Regions from separate parts of the Methylobacterium sp. Leaf102 genome, predicted to be linked through region 1. Evidence: predicted binding sites of a transcription regulator. Region 1 holds the regulator's gene; the other holds the start of a gene.

The links. The regulator HrcA, encoded in region 1, represses chaperone genes, less so after heat shock. The targets are predictions, from matches to a motif close to GTTAGCACTCNCNNNNNGNGAGTGCTAAC.
Region 2: a site for HrcA is predicted at 8,601-8,629, ahead of groES (co-chaperone GroES). Genes of this name have one in related genera too.

Annotation. Positions count from the first base shown of each region.
Region 1 is NZ_LMMX01000034.1:314,012-325,198, forward strand. It holds gene ASF27_RS16000 (DUF2778 domain-containing protein) at 125-1,291, shown strand; gene rdgB (RdgB/HAM1 family non-canonical purine NTP pyrophosphatase) at 1,443-2,078, opposite strand; gene rph (ribonuclease PH) at 2,075-2,833, opposite strand; gene ASF27_RS22400 (hypothetical protein) at 2,942-3,262, opposite strand; gene hrcA (heat-inducible transcriptional repressor HrcA) at 3,553-4,611, shown strand; gene ASF27_RS16025 (DUF1236 domain-containing protein) at 4,705-5,601, opposite strand; gene ASF27_RS16030 (MFS family transporter) at 5,923-7,281, shown strand; gene ASF27_RS16035 (chloride channel protein) at 7,310-9,175, opposite strand; tRNA gene ASF27_RS16040 (tRNA-His) at 9,354-9,430, shown strand; gene ASF27_RS16045 (hypothetical protein) at 9,690-9,977, opposite strand; gene ASF27_RS16050 (ABC transporter permease) at 10,829-11,187, opposite strand, start outside.
Region 2 is NZ_LMMX01000040.1:94,704-105,890, reverse strand. It holds gene ASF27_RS21885 (class I SAM-dependent methyltransferase) at 290-979, shown strand; tRNA gene ASF27_RS20280 (tRNA-Thr) at 994-1,069, opposite strand; gene ASF27_RS20275 (TerB family tellurite resistance protein) at 1,290-1,757, shown strand; gene ASF27_RS20270 (CidA/LrgA family protein) at 1,772-2,167, shown strand; gene ASF27_RS20265 (LrgB family protein) at 2,164-2,880, shown strand; gene ASF27_RS20260 (ABC transporter ATP-binding protein/permease) at 2,888-4,990, opposite strand; gene ASF27_RS20255 (hypothetical protein) at 5,124-5,462, opposite strand; gene ASF27_RS20250 (2OG-Fe(II) oxygenase) at 5,595-6,227, shown strand; gene groL (chaperonin GroEL) at 6,490-8,145, opposite strand; gene groES (co-chaperone GroES) at 8,245-8,532, opposite strand; gene ASF27_RS20235 (magnesium transporter CorA family protein) at 8,746-9,756, shown strand; gene ASF27_RS20230 (lipopolysaccharide biosynthesis protein) at 9,860-11,187, shown strand, end outside.

The DNA of each region.
Region 1 (11,187 bases):
TTACGGTAAATCGTTCCCTTCACGGTGACTCCCGATTTCGTGTCAGGTCCGCGCGGTGCACCCGCGCGGACAGGGCTCGGCGCGGGCTGCCCGAACGGGACATGCGTATCGAGTTCGAGTCCCCATGACCTATGTCGCGCTCCGCTCGCACCGCTCTCCCCGGCAGGAGCGTCGCCGCCGCCGCAACCGCGTGCTGCTCGCCGTTTCGGTGGGCGCCCTCGGCCTCGCCGGAGCCCGCCTCGGCGGCGGGATCGACGCGGCGCCGATGAGCGTCGCAGCGGTACCGGCGAGCGTCGCAGCGGCGTCCGAGACGGCCGCCGCCCGGCCGCTGCCCGCCGACTACGCCTGGATGCTCGATCCCACGCCCGCCATCGGCGCCACCCTCCTCACCGGTCCCCTCTCCCTGGGGCCCCTGGCTTCGGGCTTCCAACGGGCCGAGCCGGCGCCGGCCGTCGACGTCCGGGTCGCCGCCGCCGATGCCCCGCCCGAGGCCGCCCCGCCCGAGGCCGCCCCTTCGGCGGTGCAGATGGCCGCGACCCCGGCGCGCTCCACGCCCGTCGCCGCTACCCTGCCACGCCCCGAGCAGGTCGCCCTGTCGGTGCCGCTGCCGATACCGTTGCCGGTCCCGCGCCCGGCCGAGTTCCGGCGCGCGCCCGTCGCCGTCACCGCGCGCCTCGCCCGGCGTCCCGCCCTGCCCTCGACCCAGAGCGTGTTCCGGGCGGCGGGCGTCGAGGAACCCTCCCTGTTCGATCGCATCTTCGGCGATGCCCCGGCCCCCACGGCCTACGCCTCCGTGGACGGTGCGTCGGAGGCGGTCCCGTCGCGCCAGCGCCTGGTTCCGGGGCCCGCCCCGGTGGCGGGCGGCGGCATCGCGATCTACGACATCACCGCCGGGCGGGTGACCCTGCCCAATGGCGAGGTGCTGGAGGCGCATTCGGGCCTCGGACCGAGCCAGGACAACCCGCGCAACGTGCATCTCACCATGCGGGGCGCGACGCCGCCCGGCACCTACGATCTGCGCGAGCGCGAGGCCCTGTTCCACGGGGTGCGGGCGATCCGCCTCAACCCCGTGGGCGGCCCCGCCGCGATCCACGGCCGCGTCGGCCTCCTCGCCCACACCTACATGCTCGGACCGAGCGGCGCGTCCAACGGCTGCGTGGTCTTTCGCGATTACAACCGCTTCCTGCAGGCGTATCTCCGCGGCGAGGTCCAGCGCCTCGTGGTGGTGGCCGGCAACGGCCAGGACGGACCGCCCCTGAACGGGCGTCGCTACGGCTTGGCGAGCCGCTGAGCATTTTCAAGCGAGGTGGATACCGGCTCGCGTGAAGAAAATGCGACCAAACAATAAGTTAGCGAATTTTCCGTGATCGGAGGATCATGGAAAATACTCTAGGGTGCCGGCGGCTCCGGCCGCCCCCTCAGGCCGGGCGCCGCAGGCAGGCTTAGATTGGCCGCCGCAGGCAGGCCCGGGCCAGGAGCACGAAGGCCCGCGCCCGGTGGGAAAGGGCGTCGCCCGTTTGCCAATCGACGCCGTGCTTTTCTTCCGAAGAAATCTCCCCGAACGTCCGGTCGTGGCCGTCGGGCAGGAACAGGGGATCGTAACCGAATCCGCTGGTGCCGCGCGGGGACACGATCTGCCCGAACACCCGGCCCTCGAAGGTCTCGGTGTGGCCGTCGGGCCAGGCGACGACGAGGGCGGAGACGAAGTGCGCCCGCCGCGTGGTGTCGCCACGCTTCTCCATCTCGGCCGCGACCCGCGCCATGGCGCCGCCGAAATCCTTCGACTCCCCGGCCCAGCGGGCGGAGAACAGGCCCGGCGCCCCGTCGAGGGCGTTCACGCACAGGCCGGAATCGTCGGCGAAGGCCGGCAGGCCGGAGGCCTGGGCCGCCGCGTGCGCCTTGATGGCGGCATTCTCCGAGAACATGGTGCCGGTCTCGTCCGGTTCGGGCAGGCCGAGCTCGCCGGCCGAGACCGCCGCGATCCCGAAGGGCGCCAGCAATTCGCGCATCTCCACGAGCTTGCCGGCATTGTGGGTCGCGACGACGACCCGGCCCGAGAGGATGCGGTGCTGGCTCATGCGGAGGCCTTCTTGTCCGTGACGCGCTTGTCGGCGGGTTCGCGCGCGATGGTGTCTTTCTGGAGAGCGACGAGGCGCTCGGTGCCGCCCTTGGCCAGGCGCAGGAGCGCCATGAGCTCCTCTTCCGAGAACGGCTTGCCCTCGGCGGTGCCCTGGACCTCGACGAGGCCGCCCGAGCCGGTGACCACGAAGTTGGCGTCGGTCTCCGCCCCCGAATCCTCGGCGTAGTCGAGGTCGAGCACGGGCACGCCCTTGACGATGCCGCAGGACACCGCCGCCACGTGATCGCGCAGGGGATCGACGGAGATGATCGAGCGGGCGCGCATCCAGGCGAAACAATCGTGCAGCGCCACCCAGGCGCCCGTGATGGCGGCCGTGCGGGTGCCGCCATCGGCCTGGATCACGTCGCAATCGACGGTGATCTGGCGCTCACCCATGGCCGGCAGGTTGGTGACGGCCCTGAGACTCCGGCCGATGAGGCGCTGGATCTCCTGGGTGCGGCCCGACGGCTTCCCCGAATTCACTTCGCGCCGGGTGCGCTCGTGGGTGGCGCGCGGCAGCATGGAATACTCGGCCGTGATCCAGCCCTTGCCGGAGCCGCGCAGCCAGGGCGGCCCGCGCTCTTCCAGGGAGGCGGTGCACAGCACCTTGGTCTCGCCGAAGGTGACGAGGCAGGACCCCTCGGCGTAGCGGGCCACGGCGCGCTCGAGGGTGACGGTGCGCAGATCGTCGTTGGCGCGCTTCGAGGGCCGCATCGCCGCTCTCCCGGTTGAGTGTCAGGACGCGGCTCTTAGGCGCCGGGCGCGGCTGCGGCAACGCCCCGACCGAAAAGGGCGCCCACCGGGCGCCCCTCCGAACGTCTCTCAGTAGAAGTGACGACGGCCGTAGCCGTGGTGGTGACCGCGGTGATGACCGAAGTGACGGCCGTAATGGCGACCCCGGTGATGGCCGAAATGATGGCCGAAGTGGCGGCGGTGGCCGTAATGGCGGTGGTGATGACGGTGATGACGGCCATAGCCGCCGTACTGGACCTCCGTGAGGGCGGCGGCCGGGCCGGCGACCTCCGTCGAGACCATGGCGGGGGCCGCCTGGGCGCCTTGGGGCGCGGCGACGAACATGGCGCCGATCATGGCCAGCACGATGGCCAAGGACCGGATCAGACCGGAACGGGATGTGTTGCGCATATGGGACTCCTGACGCCACGCGGGGCCGGCCTTACACGGACTTCGAGCTTGGCCGGACAGGTGAGCGGTGTGGAACGCACGATGGGCCCGGACGGCTTCATCGAAGCGCGGTTTTTCTTTTGGCCCATCGTTCCTGAAGGGCGGATGAAGCGTGCCCTGTCCCGCCGCAGCCCGCGTTCCGATGCGGACGCGCGCCGCCGCCTTGTGCGAGGGCCCCCGCGCGGACACAATCGTGGCCCAGGAAAACCGTCGTGACCGAGCCCGCCCGCCCCTTCTCCGCATCCCAGCCGATGCATGTCCTCGCCGCGCCCAACGAGCGGGCGCGCGAGATTTTCCGGCAGATCGTGGAGAGCTACCTCACCACCGGCGAGCCGATGGGATCGCGCAACCTCGCGCGCATCCTGCCCATGACCCTGTCGCCGGCCTCCATCCGCAACGTGATGGCGGATCTGGAGCATTCCGGGCTCATCTTCGCGCCCCATGCCTCCGCCGGACGGCTGCCGACGGAGCAGGGCCTGCGTTTCTTCGTCGATGCCATGCTCGAACTCGGCGATGTCGGCCAGGACGAGCAGGCGCGGATCGAGGCGCAGATGCGGGCGGCGGCCTCCGGCCACACCTTCGAGAGCGCGCTGGCCGAGGCCTCGACCCTGCTGTCGGGCATCTCGCGCGGTGCCGGCGTGGTGCTGACCACGAAGACCAACGTGCACCTGAAGCACATCGAGTTCGTGCGCCTCGACCCGGCCCGTGCCCTGGTGGTCCTCGTCTCCGACGACGGCTCGGTGGAGAACCGCCTCCTCGACCTGCCGCCCGGCCTGCCCGCGAGCGCCCTGCAGGAGGCCTCGAACTACCTCAACGCCCGCCTCCAGGGGCGCACACTCGGGACCCTGCGGGCCGAGATCGAATCCGGCCGCCAGGCGATGAAGCGCGAACTCGACGTCATCACCGAGCGCCTCGTCGATGCCGGCCTCGCCGTCTCCGTCGGCCCGTCCGACGCGCGCCAGCTCATCGTGCGCGGTCAGGCCAATCTCCTGGACGACCTGCGGGCCGTCGAGGATCTCGAGCGCATCCGCCTGCTGTTCAACGACCTCGAGACCCAGAAGGACGTCATCGAACTCCTGTCCCGGGCCGAAGGCGGCGAGGGGGTCCGCATCTTCATCGGCTCGGAGAACAAGCTGTTCTCCCTGTCGGGCTCCTCGATGATCGCCGCACCCTTTCGCGATGGGGCCCAGAAGATCGTCGGCGTCGTGGGGGTGATCGGGCCGACGCGGCTCAACTACGCCCGGATCGTCCCGATGGTGGATTACACCGCCCGCGTCGTCTCGGGGCTGCTCGACCGCAGCAAGCGCTGAGACGAGAGCAAGCGCTGGGACGAGAGCAAGCGCTTGAACGAGAAAAGGCGCCGCCTCGCGGCCGCGCCCTCCCCGTCTTCCAGATGAAGCCGCTCAGCCGCGGATCACGTCGACGATCTCGTAGGTGTCGGGATCGACGATGACGATGTCGTCGTCCACCAGCACGTAGCGGTAATCCTCGTATTCCGGCGCGATGCGGACGATGTCCGGCGGCAGGTCGTAGAGGGTGTAGCTGCGGGCGATGGCCGTGCCGACGGTGAGCGCGAAGGCGCCGGCGGCGAGACGCGGAATGCCGCGCCGGATCACGCTCTGGCGGAACTCCGTGCGCTGCGGCGCGCCGAGGCGGCCATAGGCGCCCCGGACCGCGCCCCGATCCCCGCGATCTCCTCGTGCTCCGCGATCGCCCCGGTCGCCGCGATCGCCCCGGTCGCCGCGATCGCCGCGATCGCCGCGATCACCCCGGCCATCGCGATTCCCGCGATCGGCCTTGCCGTCCCGGTCCGTCCTACCATCCCGGTCGGCCTTGCCGTCCCGGTCGCCTCGACCGTCGCGGTCACCCCGCTCGCCGCGATCGGTCGCAGCGCCGCGATCTGGCTGACCGTCGCGGTCGGTCCGGCCCTCGCCACGTCCGGCGCGGCCGTCTTCCGTGCCCCGGTTCGGGCCGCCCGCCGGGCTGCCGCGCTCGGCAGCACCGCCCCGCTCGGCAGCACCACCGCGCTCGCCGGCACCGCCGCCCACACCCGCGCCTCCTCCGGCCGGGCCGCCACGCTCGGCACCGGCGGCACCCGCCGCACCGGCGCCCGGGCCGCCGGCACCGCCGCGTCCGCCCCCTGCGCCACCCCCGGCTCCGCCGCCCGCACCGATGCCGGCGCCGCCACCACCGGCCCCACCGCCGGCCGCGCCGCCACCCGGGCCGCCCTGACCGAAGGCCGCCGTCGCGCCGATGACCAGGGCCGCGGCCGCGACCGTGCTCCGAAAGAGTTTGCTCATGGTTTTGTTTCCCGCCCCGTCGATGGACAGCGCCGTTCGGCGCCGATGCGCAGCCGCAACGAGGACGTCCCAGAAACCGTTCCGCATTTTCCCCGGATCGACTTGCGCGGGGACTTTCGTTTGGGCGCGAGAGGCCGAATGAAAGCTTGAGCGCAGATCTTCCACGGCCGCGTTGCCTGCGGTCATTTTGGCATCCGCCGGTGCTCTTGCGAATTTTTCCGCGGAGCTTAACGTCGCCGCACAGCAGGCCCGGGCGGGACCATGCTAAAAAAATAATGAGCCAATTCAACAACATCCCAAATAAAACAGGGGGAGACGCGCATGTCGGACGGTGCCGGAATCATGACGCCGAGGCTCGACGAGGCGGCGGACAACCGCCGCCGGATCAAGGCCATCGTCGCATCCTCGTCGGGCAACCTCGTCGAGTGGTTCGACTTCTACTGCTACGCCTTCTTCGCCCTGTACTTCGCGCCGGTGTTCTTCCCCGAGGGCGACGACACCAGTCAGCTCCTGAAATCGGCGGCCGTCTTCGCCGTCGGCTTCTTCATGCGGCCCATCGGCGGGTGGCTGTTCGGGCGCCTCGCCGACCGCCTCGGCCGCAAGACCTCGATGATGATTTCGGTGCTGATGATGTGCGCCGGTTCGCTGATGATCGCCGTGCTGCCGACCTACGCGAGCGTCGGCCACCTCGCCCCGGCCCTGCTGCTCCTGGCCCGGATGATCCAGGGCCTGTCGGTGGGCGGCGAGTACGGCACCAGCGCCACCTACATGAGCGAGATCGCCATCAAGGGCCGGCGCGGGTTCTTCGCCTCGTTCCAGTACGTCACCCTCATCGGCGGCCAGCTCCTGGCCTCCCTCGTGCTGATCGTCCTGCAGAGCGTGCTCACCGCCCAGCAGCTCACCGCCTGGGGCTGGCGCATTCCCTTCGTGATCGGGGCGCTCGCCGCCGTGGTCGCCCTGTACCTGCGCTCGTCGCTGACCGAGACCGCCACCAAGGCGGACATGAGCTCGAAGGAATCCGGCACCTTCGCGGCCCTGTTCAAGCATTGGCGCGCGTTCTGCGTGGTGCTGGCCTACACGGCCGGCGGCTCCCTGAGCTTCTACACCTTCACCACCTACATGCCGAAGTACCTGTTCAACACGGCGCATATCGACAAGATTACCGCTTCGCAGATCTCCACCGCCGCGCTGCTGGTCTACATGATCATCCAGCCGTTCTTCGGCTGGCTCTCGGACAAGATCGGCCGCAAGGCCAACATGCTGCTCTACAGCGGACTCGGCACCCTCATGGTGGTGCCCCTGATGACCACCATCGGCAGCACCACCAACCCGGTCCTGTCCTTCGCCCTGATCATGATCGGCTTGACCGTGATCAGCTTCTACACGGGCATCTCCGGTATCGTGAAGGCGGAGCTGTTTCCGACCCAGGTGCGGGCGCTGGGCGTGGGCCTGTCCTACGCCATCGCCAATTCCCTGTTCGGCGGCACCGCCGAGATGGTGGCGCTCTACCTGAAGCAGATCGGCTCGGAGAGTTCGTTCTTCTGGTACGTCACCGTGATGCTCGGGATCGCCTTCGTGGCCTCGCTGATCATGCCGAACCCCAAACGTCACGGTTATCTCGACGGCGACGGCACCGTCGAGGAGGCCTTGGGGGCGAAGGGGCGCGTGGTCCACGCCTGACCTCGGGCGGGCGTGGGCGCCGTGGCGCTCACGCCGTCTCGCCCAGCATCGCCCGGCGCTGCCGATCGAGTTCTTCGGCGTAGCGCTTGAGGGTGTGGCTTTCGGTGAGGAGGCCGACGACGCGGCGGGTCTCCGGCCCGTCGACGACGGCGAGCGCCTCGCTCTCCGTGCGGTCGAAGGCGGCGGCCGCGGCCTTGGCGTTCATGCCGGGCGTCAGGACGTCGTCGGCGTGGCGCAGGAGGTCGGCGAGGCCGGGGGGCGGGCCATCGGCGTCCCGGGCGGCGGCGTGGGCCTCCGGCACCCGGACGATGCCGGCGTAGCGACCTTCGCCGTCCACCGCCACGACCCGCGAGGGCGATCCGAGGGGATGGTCCGCGAGAAAGACCGTCAGCGGTAGGGAGACCGGCACGGTGGCGACCTCGCGGCGCATCAGGGTGTCCACGGTCAGGGTGCGGATCCAGCCGACGTCGTGGGCGCTGCGGATGCTCTCGCCGCGCAGGTGGAAGCGCCAGGTGGCGAAGGAGTAGCCGAAGGTTTTTCGCACGGCGAGCGAGGAGGCGATCACCGCCACGAGGACGAGGCCGGTGATGGGGAAGCTGCCCGTCAGTTCCAGGGCCAGGAACGTCATGGTGAGCGGGCCGCCGATGACCGCGACGGCGAGCGCGCTCATGCCGATCACCGCGTAGGCGAGCGGCGTCGGCGCGAAGGCGGCCAAGCCGGGCATCGCCCCCGAAAAGATCTCCCCGACGAGCGCCCCGAGGAACAGCGAGGCGAAAAACAGGCCGCCGCGAAACCCCGCGCCGATGGAGAGGGCCGACGCCGTCGCCTTGGCGGCGAACAGGAGCGCGAGGCCCCCGAGACCCATGCCCGCCCCGTGCGCGCCGAGATGCAGGTGCAGGGCCCCGTGCCCGCCCGAGAGAACCTGCGGCGAGACCGCGACCGCCAGGGCGCCGACGCAGAGCCCACCGAGGGCGGGGGCCAGCGGGGCGGGGATCCGGCTCGCACGGATGCCGGCCTCCACCAGGGCGACGCCGCGCATGATCACGATGCCGAGGCCGGCGCAGACGAGGCCGAGGCCCAGGACCGGCACGGTGTCGGCGCCGGTGATCACCGTGCTGGTGAGGGCGTCGAGGCCGTCGACGGTGACCAGCGCCGGTTGGTCCACCAGGGCGCGGGCGACGACGCTGCCGCACAGGGCCGCCACCACCACGGGCGTCAGGGTGGCGATGGCGTAGGTGCCGATGATGAGTTCGAAGGCGTAGAACGCCCCCGTGAGCGGCGCCCCGAAGGCTGCCGCGATGGCGGCGGCCGCCCCGCAGCCGACGAGGGTGCGCTGGTCGCTCCGGCGCAGCTCGAACGACGCTCCGAAGCGTGCCGCGAGGCTGGCGCAGATCTGGGTATAGCCGGCTTCGAGGCCGACGGAGGCCCCCGACCCGTTCGAGATCATGTTCTGCAGGGCGACGAGCCCCGAGCCGCGTACCGACATCCGCCCGCCGTGGAGCGCATTGGCCTCGATGGGATCGACGACTGCGTGCGGGCGCCGTCGGTGCCGCCGGGCGATGGCCCGGGCAATGGTATGGGCGAGGAGGCCGAGCACGAGGCCGCCCGCCGCCGGGACGAGGAGCAGGGTCAGGGCCGGCACGTCGTGGCTCGCGCTCAGACGCATTCCGGGCGGCAGGCCGTAGAGCCACGCGCGCAGGACCTGCGTCGCCCCCTGCATGGCGGCCACCGCCGCGCCCGCGACGCAGCCGGCGAGGCCCGCCAGGGCGACGAGACCGATCTCGCTGCCCCGCACCGCCGCACGCGCGCGTGCGGGGACTTTCGCCAGCAGGCGAGCCCGGGCCAACAGGCGAGCCCGGGCCGGCACACGGGTGAGGATGGGGCGTGGCGTCATCATCGCGGGGGGCCGAACGGGTCGATCGAGGGGAATGGCTCCGGTTTAAGAGGGCCACGCCCGGGCGTCGATCGGTTTCCCGCGCGGTGCCTCGGCGGCCCTCTCCACACATTCTCCTCGCCCCGATGCGCAGCCGGCGCTTGAAAAGCGCTTCGGCTCGCGATACAGCCCCCTCAGTGCCGCCGTAGCTCAGTTGGTTAGAGCACCAGATTGTGGATCTGGGGGTCCCCCGTTCGAGCCGGGGCGGTGGTACCATAGAATTGCCTAACGTTTGCAAGGGGTTGGCTCAGGCCAGCCCCTTCTGCGTTGCTGGGGCCGGGCATGGTCGAGCGGAGCGCGCCGCGCATCGTGCCCGATCCGGCGGATCGAGCCCCGTGCGGATGCGGCCGGAGCGAGTTCCGGAGCTTGGCGCCCGGCCGACGTCGCGCAGGGCCAAGCGTTGGGGCGATCGAAGGGGCTTTCCACTCGCGCAGCCGCCCTTCGACGCGCCGGCCTTCGTATGCCGGCCCGCCTGCTAATCCACCGACGGGAAATGCGCGATGAAGCGGCTGCCGTCCCACAACTCGACGGCATGTCCATCGACCATCCCGGCCGCCCGGACGAGGGCTTCCGCATCGTCCTGGGCGTCGAGCCGGGAGAGCGTCGCGATCCGTCCGTCCGCCGCGAGCAAGATGGCCCGGTAGGCCCGCCCGGCCGAGGGGCGGGGCTGCGATACGGAGCCGCGCTGTTCGATCTGCCTCTCGACGCCCTGGTCCGATCTGCTGTCCGGCGAAGGACCAGCATTCGGCTCGTTGGAAAGCATTCCCAGTTCGTGCGACGCGAGCATTGTCACCCCTGGACCGAGAGGGCTGGCGAATGTCTTTCAGCCCAAAGGGATGGAGACTTGGCGGTTGGCAATGATTTGTAAGCGTCGTGCGGATGATTTGGCAAGGAATTTTTTACGAATTCCCATCGGTTACTTGGTTCCGTGGCGCATCCGACAATGAAATTTTCGATGTCAGAATTTAATTGAATTCAATGGATCGATCCTATGGCTTGGTGGCGGTATTTTTCTCTTTTTGCGGTGAAGGAATATTTGCTTATCAAAATCCTCGACAAACAGCTTCAGATTTAGTTGTAGAACACGGGTCCTTGCGCGAGAATCGCTGCGTAAATCGACCTCGATTGCCGATAACTACATTGATGTGCTGGATTTCGTGTCAACGGATACTGTATAGCGCAAAGGCAACCTTCGTATTCGAATGATGAGCTAATCTATGTTAGTATAAACCCGTGTGGGAGCTGGCTTCGGGTTGGACGGCACCGGCCAAGCGACGGGACACGGCTTCGACGTATCGAGCTTCGCAGGGCAAGGGATCTCCCCCATCGTCGGAGATTCGGCTGCAGCAGGCGGTGGGCGCGGGGTTGGCCGGGCCTTGCGCTGGCTTCCCTCCCTGTGGCCCGACGCCGGTGGTCGTCGGATGGCCGCGGGATCAGGGCCGGCCCTTGCTTGCGGCGTCGCGGAGCGGCCCCGCCCTCGCTCCACAGTGACGCCCGGTCGGGCCGAGCCGGAGCGGCGGAAGAGTGAAGGGGCGCTCCTGCGAGAAGGCCCCGGGCCAGAAAGGCGCCGGGGGCTGCGTTGCCCGCACGCGGGAAGGGAGGAGGGCCGTTGCCTTACGCCAAGCGGCGAACCAGCGTTCGCTCCATGATGAGTCCGAGGGTCAACGTTCCGAATCCCATCCCCAGAACGTAGAGGTAATCAACGTTCACGCCAAGTTGCGTATAGTACCCGAGGCGGACCCACTCGATGATCTGCACCATCGGGTTCCATTTCATGATCTCGTAGATCTGTGGCGGCATGAATTGCGGCAGGAAATAAACACCGGACGTCAGGTAGAACGTGATCGTGACGAGGATGTATCCGATCTGCCATCCGGGAAAGAACGACAGGATTCCGACATTGATCGCCCCGATGCCGAGACCGAGGAGCAGGGCGGCACAGTATCCGCCGACCGCCATGATCGGTTCGTCCG
Region 2 (11,187 bases), on a different contig from region 1:
TGCTATATCAGACCTATCAAACTAAATAAATTTTACTAATAACAAGAATGATATAAAATACCACGCAAAAGTAAGCTGTCCAATATTCTCAGACAGAAATTTCATATGAAATAAGTCAACACACATTTTCTTCATAAGCACGCGCTTGAACGCGCTCATGCAGCAACCGTTAAACGGTAAATTTTCGAAGGCAAGCGAGGTTGCCTTATCATTCAAAATCGACTGAGATGTCGGACAGTCGCAACGATATGCGGCAGGTTCTGTGAATTGTCTATTTCAAGGAAACTTCATGTCCGAAAAGCCGGCAAATATGCGTCAGCATTTAATCGATACTCTTTGGCGTGGCCAGGATCCATTCGCTGGTTTTCCTCGGCGTCTGTATGCAGATACACCTAACGAGTTGGCTCATGGTCCGCATCCCTATCTCTTGGAAGCTATCGACAACGCCAAGCCAACGGTTGCAGTTGAAATCGGCGTCTGGAAGGGCGCTTCCTCAATCGCAATGGCAAAACGTATGAAGGAGATTGGACTAGTTGGCGGAGTAATGCTGTCTATTGATACTTGGCTCGGTGCCTGGGATCACTGGTTCAACGACGATTGGTATCCTGGACTTGCTTTTGAGCATGGGCAGCCCATGCTTATGCGAACTTTTATGGCAAACGTTCTAGCAACAAATACCGAGGACGTGATTCTTCCGATTCCACTCGATAGCGTCAATGCAAATGAAGTTTTTCGGCGCTCAAATCTTCAGGTAGATGTCATCCATATTGATGGCGGCCATGATTATCGAGCTGTGATGTCCGATCTGGAGGCTTGGTGGCCATTAGTACGCCCCGGCGGTTGGGTAGTCGGAGACGACTACGTTCACGACGGAAACTGGCCCGGGGTACGGCAAGCCTTCGATGAATTCTACGAAAAGAGGGGGTTGTTTCCATTTGAGCACGGCGGCGCCAAATGTCGAATACAAAAGCCAGTTTGAAAAAAAGAAATTAGTGGTGCCGCAAGAGGGATTCGAACCCCCGACCCCCTCATTACGAATGAGGTGCTCTACCAGCTGAGCTATTGCGGCACGAGGCGGTGCGGACCTGAGGGCCGGCGCGGCGTCGTTGAGAGGGGTCATATCCGGCCGGTCCCGGATTGGCAAGACGCTCCGTCCCGCATGGCGCATTGCGCCGCGACGCGATGCAGGGGTGCCACGGTGGGGCGGCATCGTCGTCCGGGGGAGCGGCGTTGCTTGACGGGGGCGGAGGCGACCTCGAAGGGTGGCGCATCGTGTCCGAAGGATCGTCATGTCGCTCATCGCCCGCCTGCGTGCCTATGCCGCCGACGCCTTCGGGCTCGGGCAGCCCGCCGATGCCGCGGAAGGGGCCGACGAGCGCCTCGCGGCCATCGCCCTCCTCGTCCATGTCGCGCGCGCCGATGGCATCCTGGCCCCGGAGGAAACCGAGCGCCTCGCGCATCTCGTCGAAGGGCGCTTCGCGCAGACGCGGGCCGAGGCACAAGCCCTGATCGCGCGGGCGGCCGCCTTCGACGCCCAGACCCGGGACATGGCGGCCCTGGTGGAGATGATCGGCCACGAGGCCGGTCGGGAACAGAAGGCGCGCCTCCTTGCCATGGCGTGGTCGGTGGCCGGGGCGGATGGCGACGTCCACGAGTTCGAGGAGGCCCTGGTCTGGCGTCTCGGCGGGCTCCTCGGGATCGACGAGGCCGGCATCGTGCACGCCCGCGCCGGCGATCCCCTGGCGACCGTTCCGTAGCACCGGGTCCGCCCATGATCATCGGTCTGACGCTGATCCTCGCGGCGCAGCTTCTCGGCGAGGCCCTGGCCCGCGCCTCCGGAATCCCGGTGCCGGGGCCGGTGATCGGGATGGCGCTGCTCCTGGTGTTCCTCGTGGTGCGCGACCGCTACGCCCGTGCCGCCGCCCGTATCCTGCCGCCGCCCCTTGTGAACGGGCAGCTCGAGGGGGCGGGGCGCGGCCTTCTCGCCAACCTCTCCCTCATGTTCGTGCCGGCGGGTGCCGGCATCGTCGGGCGGCTCGATGTGCTCGCGGTGCACGGGGCGGCGCTCGCCGTCATCGTGGTGGTCTCGACCGTGACGACGCTCGCGGCGACGGCCCTCACCTTCGTCGCCGTGTCGCGCTGGCTGCGCGCGGGCGAGGGGGCATGACCGGCGATTTCGCCGTCTGGGTCTACCTGTCGCGCACCCCGCTCCTGTGGCTCACCGTGACCCTGGTCGCCTACGCGGTCGCCGACCGGATCGCCACGGCGACGAACCGCCACCCGCTGGCGAACCCGGTGCTGGTCGCCATCGCGATCACGGCCGCGGTGCTGGAGGTGACGCGCACGCCCTACGCGTCGTACTTCGAGGGCGCGCAGTTCGTGCATTTCCTCCTCGGGCCGGCCACCGTCGCACTGGCGTTCCCGCTCTACGAGTACCGCGCCACGGTCCTGCGGGCGCTCGCGCCGATGCTGGCCGCCCTCGTCGTCGGCTCCGTGGTCGCCCTGTCGTCGGCCCTCACCCTCGGGCATCTCCTCGGGGTGCCGCGCGACGTCATCGTGTCCCTGGCGCCGAAATCCGTAACCACCGGCGTCGCAATGGGTATCGCCCAGACCCTCGGCGGCGATCCGACGCTCGCCGCCGTCATCGTCATGCTCACCGGCATGACGGGGGGCATCCTGGTCACGCCCCTCATGAACATCCTGCGCATCCGCGACATGCGGGCGCGGGGCTTCGCGGCCGGCCTCGCCGCCCACGGCGTCGGCACGGCCCGCGCCTTCCAGGTCGATGTGGTTGCGGGCGCCTTCGCGGGCATCGCGCTTGGGCTCAACGCCTTCCTCACGGCGATGCTCGCGCCCATCGCCGTGAGTTTCCTGCGGTAGGTTCGACTTACCCGGCCGCCACGGGCGTCGGTACGAAGCGTCCGTCGGGGCCGGGCTTCATGTCGATGCGCCGGTCGTGCAGGACGTGCAGGGTCGAGCGGTGGCCGATGGAGACGATGGTGGTCTCCGGGAGGCGCTCGCGCAGCATGCGGTACAGGGCGGCCTCGCTCGGCTCGTCGAGGGCGGCGGTGGACTCGTCGAGGAACAGCCACTGGGGTTTCGCCAGCACCGCGCGGGCGATGGCCAGGCGCTGCTGCTCGCCGCCCGAAAGGCGCTGGTCCCAGGCATCGACCTCGTCGAGGCGGTCGGCCAGCTGCGGCAGCTGCGCCGCCACCAGGGCCTCGCGGATCGCCTCGTCCGAGAACTGGTCGGTGGTGGCCGGATAGACCACTGCGCCCCGCAGGGTACCGAGCGGAATGTAGGGCCGCTGCGGCAGCACCAGGGCCGACTGACCCGGCGGCACCGCGATGCGCCCCTTGCCGAACGGCCAGATGCCGGCGATGGCCCGGAACAGGGTCGACTTGCCGGAGCCCGACGGACCGGTGACCAGGGTGGCGCCGCCCCGCGTGAGGGTGAACCGATCGGCACTGACGATCTCGCGGCCGTCCGGCAGGGCGAGGGTGATGTTCTCGGCAGTGACGTCGCGGCCCGAGGCGTCGGACTGGGCCAGACCGTAGCCGGCGCCCGCCATGGCCTCGGCCTTGGTCATCGCCCGCTTGAACGACGACAGGCGGTTGGTGTTGGCCTTGTAGGCCGCGATGGTGGTGTAGGCGCTGATGAAGAACGACAGCGACGACTGCACGTTGCTGAAGGCGTTCACGGTCTGCTGCAGGGCGCCGAAGCTGAGCTTCTTCGCGAAGTACGAGGGTGCGGCGATGACGAGCGGCACCATGGTGCTCGCCTGGGAATAGCCGAACGAGAAGGCGATGAGCTTGATGCGCCGGAAGATGATCTGCACGTAGTTCGCGATGATCTCGTCGAACAGCGACCGGAGGCGCACGGTCTCGGCGCGCTCGCCGCGCAGGAGCGCGATCTGCTCGCCGTAGATGCGGCTGCGGGCGAGCGAGAACCGGAAATCCGCCTCCACCCGCTCCTGGCGGAAATCGAGGCCGATGAGCGGGCGGCCGATGAGGTGGGCGAGCCAGGTGCCGACGACCGCGTAGGTGATCACGGCCCAGACGAGGAAGCCCGGCACCACCGTGTCGGTGAACGGCAGCACGAAATCCCGCGACAGGGTCCACAGGATGACCATGAACGAGACGAGCTGGGCCGCCTGCGACAGCAGCCGGATCGACAGGCTCGCCGTCTGCGAGATGAAGGCGTTGACGTCGGCCTGGATGCGCTGATCCGGGTTGTCGGCGTGCTCGTCCGTGAAGGGAATGCGGTAATGCGTGCCGTCCCCGAGCCAGCGCTGGTAGAAGCTCCGGGTCAGCCACGTGCGCCAGCGGATGTGCAGGGACTGGTCGACGAACAGGTCGAACATGCCGATGCAGACGTTGAGGATCGCGAGGGGCACGAAGACCCACAGGATCTGGTACCAGAAAACGTCGAGATTGTATTCCTGGATCGCGTTGTAGAGATCGCGGTACCAGAAGTTGAACCGCAAGGTCAGGGCGACATCGGCGAAGCTGACGAAGATCGACAGCGCGACGAGGCGCTGACCGATCTTGCCCTCCGTCCGGCCGAACCAGCGGAACAGGCCGATCTCGCGGGTCGGCTCGTCACGGTTCGCGAAGTAGGGATCGGCAATGAGGGTGATCGCCCGAATCGGCTTCAGGTGCGAGATGCCGAGCACGATGGCGGCGAACACCACGGCACCCGTGGCGGCGAAGGCCGGCGGCAGCAGGGCGGCGAGCGTCGGGGGCAGCGCGCCCAAGGCCGCCAGCAGCTTGGCCCCGGAGAACAGGAGATAGCCGACGCCGTAGACCGAGATGAAGATCTTCAGGTAGGCCGAGATCTTGCCGGAGGCGAGCAGGATGCCCGCCATGGCGAGCCCGCTCAGGGACACGTAGAGGGGCGGTGCGGCGTCGCCGGGAAATGCCAGCAGGACGAGGGCGAACAGCGCCGTCACGGCGGCTTGCAGGCCGAGGCCCGTCCTCAATACGGCCACGTGCGTCTTCTCCCCGTGCTGATCGTCGAGGCACCGCTTCCGCGGCATGCCGGAGCCCGGGAGTGACGGCGGGTCGTGGCGAGATCGTGGCCGGACGGGTGCCTGAGCGGACGAAAATCCTGGCCCGCGTGTTCTATTGCCAATCCCAGTCGCCGTAGCCCGGCTCGCGGCAGCGATAGCCGATGGGGCATTCCGGGTTGTCGCGGGTCGGCATGAAGCGCAGGTCGGCGATCTCCGAGAGCTCGCAGAAGCTGCGGTCGCGCACGAAGCGCTGGAAGGTCTGGTTACCGGTGTCGAGGAGGATCGCCCCCTGGCGCTTCACCAGCGCCATGGCGTCGGCGCAGGCCATGCGGGCGGTCGTCCCGGTGGTCTGGGCGCTCGCCGGCGTCGCCAGGACGACGCAGAGGGCGAGGGCGAAACATCTCGTCACGATGGCGGGGCGCCGTTCCGGTGATTTGCTGAGCCCAAGCATGGCAGTTTCCGCCGGGCGCGAAAAGGGCCGCGCCCCGTCTTGCCGTCCGGTTGCCGCAATCGGGCGCTCTATCCACCGCTGTTGCGCCGGAGCGCGCGCCGATCATCGGACGGAACGGGTACAGAGGCAGCCATGTCGGGACTTTCGATCCTCAACCTCGAAGCCGTGCGCGCCGCGCCCGTGTCGCGCGAGCCCTACACGTTCTTCCTCGGCAACGACGTCCTCGACCGCGCGGCCATCGACGAAATCCGGCAGGACTTCCCGGCGATTGCCAAGCCGGGTTACCTCACCGTGGACGAGGTGGCGCTCAAGGGCCGGTTCAAGGCGCTCATCGACGAATTGGAGAGCGACGAGTTCTCCCGCATCATGGGCGAGAAGTTCGGTATCGACCTCGTCTCGTGCCCGCGCCTCACCACCATCATGAAGAAGAGCCAGCCGAAATACGGATCGATCCACACCGACGGGCCGTCGAAGGTGATGACGATGCTGATCTACATGAACGATGCCTGGGACGCGCCCGCCGCCGGGCGCCTGCGGGTGCTCTACGACGGCCGGAACTACGAACCCTTCGCCGTCGAGGTGCCGCCCACCATGGGCACGATGTTCGCCTTCCTGCGGTCCGACAATTCCTGGCACGGCCACGAGCCGTTCGAGGGCGAACGCCGGGTGGTACAGGTCGCCTGGGTCAAGGACGCGGCCGAACTCGAGCGCAAGAAGAAGCGCAACCGGACGGCGCAGTTCCTGAAGGGCATCTTTGGGCGCTGAAACCCGGGCGGCCGGACACCGGTCGCATCGGACATCGTCTTCCTGGCTCGGACCGCTTCAGGGCGATCCGGGCCATTTTCATGGGTAGGGGGGATCGGCGATACGACAGCCGACGTCGCCCCGCGATCGCCATGCTCCCGGCGTGGACGCGGAGTGGCGACGCCCGAGACTGCCGAGGGCGTGTCCCACGCTCTCGGCCACGAAAAAGGGGCCGCCTCTCGGCGACCCCCTCTATCAAGTTCGGCTCAAGACGCTCGGACTTTTAGAAGTCCATGCCGCCCATGCCGCCGCCCATGCCGCCGCCGCCCGGCATACCGCCGCCGGCGCTGTCCTTCTTCGGAGCATCGGCGATCATGGCTTCCGTGGTCACCAGCAGGCCGGCGATGGAGGAGGCATCCTGCAGGGCGGTCCGCACGACCTTGGCCGGGTCGACGATGCCGGCCTGGATCATGTCCACGTACTCTTCGGTCTGGGCGTTGAAGCCGTAGGTGATCGAAGAGGTGTTGTCGGTGATCTTGCCGACGACGATGGAGCCTTCGACGCCGGAGTTGGCGGCGATCTGACGGATCGGCGCCTCGAGGGCCTTCAGCACGATCTTGATGCCGGCCTGGACGTCCGGGTTGTCGCTCTTGAGGGCGCGGACGGCCTCGCGGGCGCGGAGGAGGGCGGTGCCGCCGCCCGGGACGATGCCCTCTTCCACCGCAGCGCGGGTGGCGTTGAGCGCGTCGTCGACGCGGTCCTTCTTCTCCTTGACCTCGACCTCGGTCGCGCCGCCGACGCGGATGACCGCGACGCCGCCGGCGAGCTTGGCCAGACGCTCCTGGAGCTTCTCACGGTCGTAGTCCGAGGTGGTCTCCTCGATCTGCGCCTTGATCTGGGCGACGCGGGCCTCGATGTCCGACTTCTCGCCGAGACCGTCGATGATCGTGGTGGTCTCCTTCTCGATGCGGATGCGCTTGGCGCGGCCGAGCATCGGCAGGGTGACGTTCTCGAGCTTGATGCCGAGGTCCTCGGCGATCATCTGACCCTGGGTCAGGATCGCGATGTCCTCGAGCATGGCCTTGCGGCGATCGCCGAAGCCCGGAGCCTTGACAGCCGCGACCTTGAGGCCGCCGCGCAGCTTGTTCACCACGAGGGTGGCGAGCGCCTCGCCCTCGATGTCCTCGGCGATGATGACGAGGGGCTTGCCCGTCTGCACCACGGCCTCGAGAACCGGCAGCATCGCCTGGAGCGACGAGAGCTTCTTCTCGTGGATGAGGATGTAGGGGTCCTCGAGCTCGGCGACCATCTTCTCCGCGTTCGTGATGAAGTACGGGGAGAGGTAGCCGCGGTCGAACTGCATGCCCTCGACGACGTCGAGCTCGGTCTCGGCTGTCTTGGCCTCCTCGACGGTGATGACACCCTCGTTGCCGACCTTCTGCATGGCGTGGGCGATCATCTCGCCGATTTCCTTGTCGCCATTGGCCGAGATGGTGCCGACCTGGGCGACTTCCTCGGACGAGGCGACCTTCTTGGCGCGGCCCGTGATGTCCTTCACGGCGGCGGTGGTGGCGAGGTCGATGCCGCGCTTCAGGTCCATCGGGTTCATGCCGGCGGCGACGTACTTGGCGCCTTCACGGACGATGGCCTGGGCCAGGACGGTGGCGGTGGTGGTGCCGTCGCCCGCGATGTCGTTGGTCTTCGAGGCCACTTCGCGCACCATCTGGGCGCCCATGTTCTCGAACTTGTCGGCGAGCTCGATCTCCTTGGCGACGGTGACGCCGTCCTTGGTGATGCGGGGAGCGCCGAAGCTCTTCTCGATGACGACGTTACGACCCTTGGGGCCGAGGGTCACCTTCACTGCGTCGGCCAGGATATCGACGCCGCGCAGCATCTTCTCGCGGGCGTCGGAGCCGAAACGGACTTCTTTCGCTGCCATGTTCAAATCCTCATGCGGTGGGAAGCCCCGAGGCGCTCAGAGTAGAAGCGCGCTCAAAGGGCTCGGGTAGGGGGACGAAGGAAGAGGGCAGATCACCGTTCAGGCGACGACGCCCATGATGTCGGATTCCTTCATGATCAGGAGATCTTGACCGTCGATCTTGACCTCGGTGCCGGACCACTTGCCGAACAGCACGCGATCGCCGGCCTTGACGTCGAGGGGATTGATGCGGCCGGCCTCGTCGCGGGCGCCGGGGCCGACGGCGACGATCTCGCCCTCTTGCGGCTTCTCCTTGGCGGTGTCGGGGATGATGATGCCCCCCTTGGTCTTCTCTTCGCCTTCGATACGGCGAACGACGACACGGTCGTGCAGCGGACGGAACTTCATGAGCTGCCCTCTTGCTCTAAATTCATGGATGGCGTTGATGCGGCGCGGCAGCGCGCTCAACCCAGGCCGTTAGCACTCTCGATCGGTGAGTGCCAACGATGCCGCGGAGGTAGGCGCATGCCTTGCGTGAGTCAAGACTGTCGCAGGTCGGCGCGACGGTTGCGCGACGGCAATTCTCTCCCGATCCGCTCCGCCACGGACCAATCATCCCCGATGATCAGCCTTCATGGACCACAGGGTGCGGTCGGGTCCCCCGCCACCGACGGCGCCGGACCGATGCCTGCCGCCACGGTGTGGATCGACCTCGACGACCCGAGTGCCGAGGAGGCGCAGCGCATCGAGGACGCGACGGGCATCCGCGTCCCATCGCGAAAAGCCCTCAGCGAGGTGGAGAATTCGAGCCGGCTGCGGCGTCTCAAGAACGGCTTCTCGCTGTCGACGCCGATGATCACCTTCGACAAGGTCGATTCGTTGTTGAAGCCCCTGGGGTTCGTCCTGACCAAGGACCACCTCGTAACCGTGCGGTTCCACGATCTGCGCGCGTTCGCGGAGGTGAAGAAGCGCATCGCCGAGGGCGACGGCCCGTCCACCACGAGCACGGAGATCTTCCTCCTGCTCATGGAGGAGTTGGTCGACAGCCTCGCCGATTCCCTGGAGGACATGGGCGCCGATCTCGATGCCCTCTCGACCCGGATCTTCGACTTCGACGTGCGGGGCGGCGCGCCCGCCAGCGACGACAAGCTCAAGACCCAGACGCCGCGACGGCGCGATCTGGCGCTCCGCCGGATCCTGCGCGGCATCGGCCGGCGCGGCAAGGCGCTCGGCAAGATCCGGTCCAGCCTGCTGGGTCTCGAACGCATCGTCCCCTTCGTCGCAAACGAGTGCGAGCACCTGCTCGGCGCCGAGCAGGTGCCGCGCTTCGAGGCCGTGCGACGGGACATCGCCTCCCTCGACGAGTTCGAGATCCGTCAATCGGAGAACGTCCAGTTCCTCCTCGACGCCACCCTCGGCCTCATCAACATGGAGCAGAACAACACCTTCCGGGTGCTGACCGTGGTCTCGGTCGTGGGCATTCCGCCGACCCTCGTGACCTCACTCTACGGCATGAATTTCAAGCACATGCCCGAACTCGATTGGGCCTACGGATATCCCTACGGCCTCGCCCTCGTGGTTCTCAGCGCCCTCGTGCCGATCGTGTTCTTCCGCATGCGGGGGTGGTTCTGAGGATCGTCACGCCGGGCGGTTGACGGATTCTTTGCGCACCTCCGCTTAGGGTCCAGCCAAAGGCGCGAGCGCCCCGCTCGGCGCAAGGCTGCCCGTTCCCGCCATGGCCGTGATCTGCGCCTTCGTCCTCAACGCCGGGCTGAACTTCGTGCTCGGCCTGCTCATCGCGAAGCTGCTGGGCCCGGCGGATTTCGGTCTGTTCGCGCTGGCCACCGCCGGCGCCATCGTGGCCAACACGGTGCTGTTCGAATGGCTGCGCCTGTCGGCGACGCGGTTCTACTCGGCCCGCGTCCGCGATCAGGAGCCGTGGATCCGCCAGGGTCTCGACCGGGCCTACGTCGTACTCGGCGCCGGGCTCCTCGCCGCCGCCCTGGTCTGCGCCGGATTCGGCGTGGAGGCGGGGCCCGAGAGCCGCGCGGCCATCACGGCGGGCGCGGGCGTGGCCGCCCTCGGGATCGGAGTGTTCGACTACCACGCGGCGCTCGCCCGCGCCCGCTTCGACGGTGGCCTCTACTTCCGGCTGGTGGCGATCAAGAACGCCTTGGCCTTCGTGCTCATGGCCGGCACGGCGTGGCTCCTGCCCCAGCCGGCCTGGGTGCTCGCCGCGGCGGGCCTGAGCCAGTTCCTCGCCGCCGCGATCCTATGGCGGCCCATGCGCGATCCCGTGAGCCCGCGCCTGCGCGTGCGCCTCGCCGAGACCTGGCGGCTGTTCCTCGCCTACGGCCTGCCCTTGATCGCCGCCAACGCCATCTATCAGCTGCTGCCGTTCCTCAATCGCGGCACCATCGCGGCCCAGGCCGGGCTGGCCGAGGCCGGCTACTTCGCCCTCGCGGCCGACGTCACCACGCGCAGCATCGGCACGCTGGGCACCGCCCTCGACCTCCTGCTGTTCCAGCTCGCCGTGCGCGTCGAGGAGGAGGAGGGCCGCGCGGCCGCCGAGGCCCAGGTCGGGCGCAACGTCGGCGTGGTGGTCGCCCTGCTGCTGCCCTGCGCCGTCGGGTTCTGGGCGATCCTTCCCGCCCTCCAGGCCCTGGTGGTGCCGGAGGCCTATCGCGGCCCATTCGCGAGCTATGCCGGGCTGATGATCCCGGGCTTCTTCTGCCTCGCGATGATGAACTTCGCCCTCAATCCGATCTTCCAGATCCGCCGCAGGACCCTGCCGGTGATCGCCGCCGCCCTGGTGGGCCTCGCCGTCGACGCCCTCGGCCTGTGGCTGCTGCCGCCGCTCATGGGACCGGAAGGCATCGCGGCGGCGCAGACGGCGGGTCTCGCCGCCGCCACCGGGTTCCTGGCGCTCCGGGCGCTCACGGGGCCGGAGCGCCTGCGCCTGCCGTGGCGCGATCTCCTGATGGCCGGTATCGCCTGTGCGGCCATGGCCCTGTGCCTCGTACCCCTGCGCCATCTCGAGCCCGTGCGGGCCCTCGCGGTCAG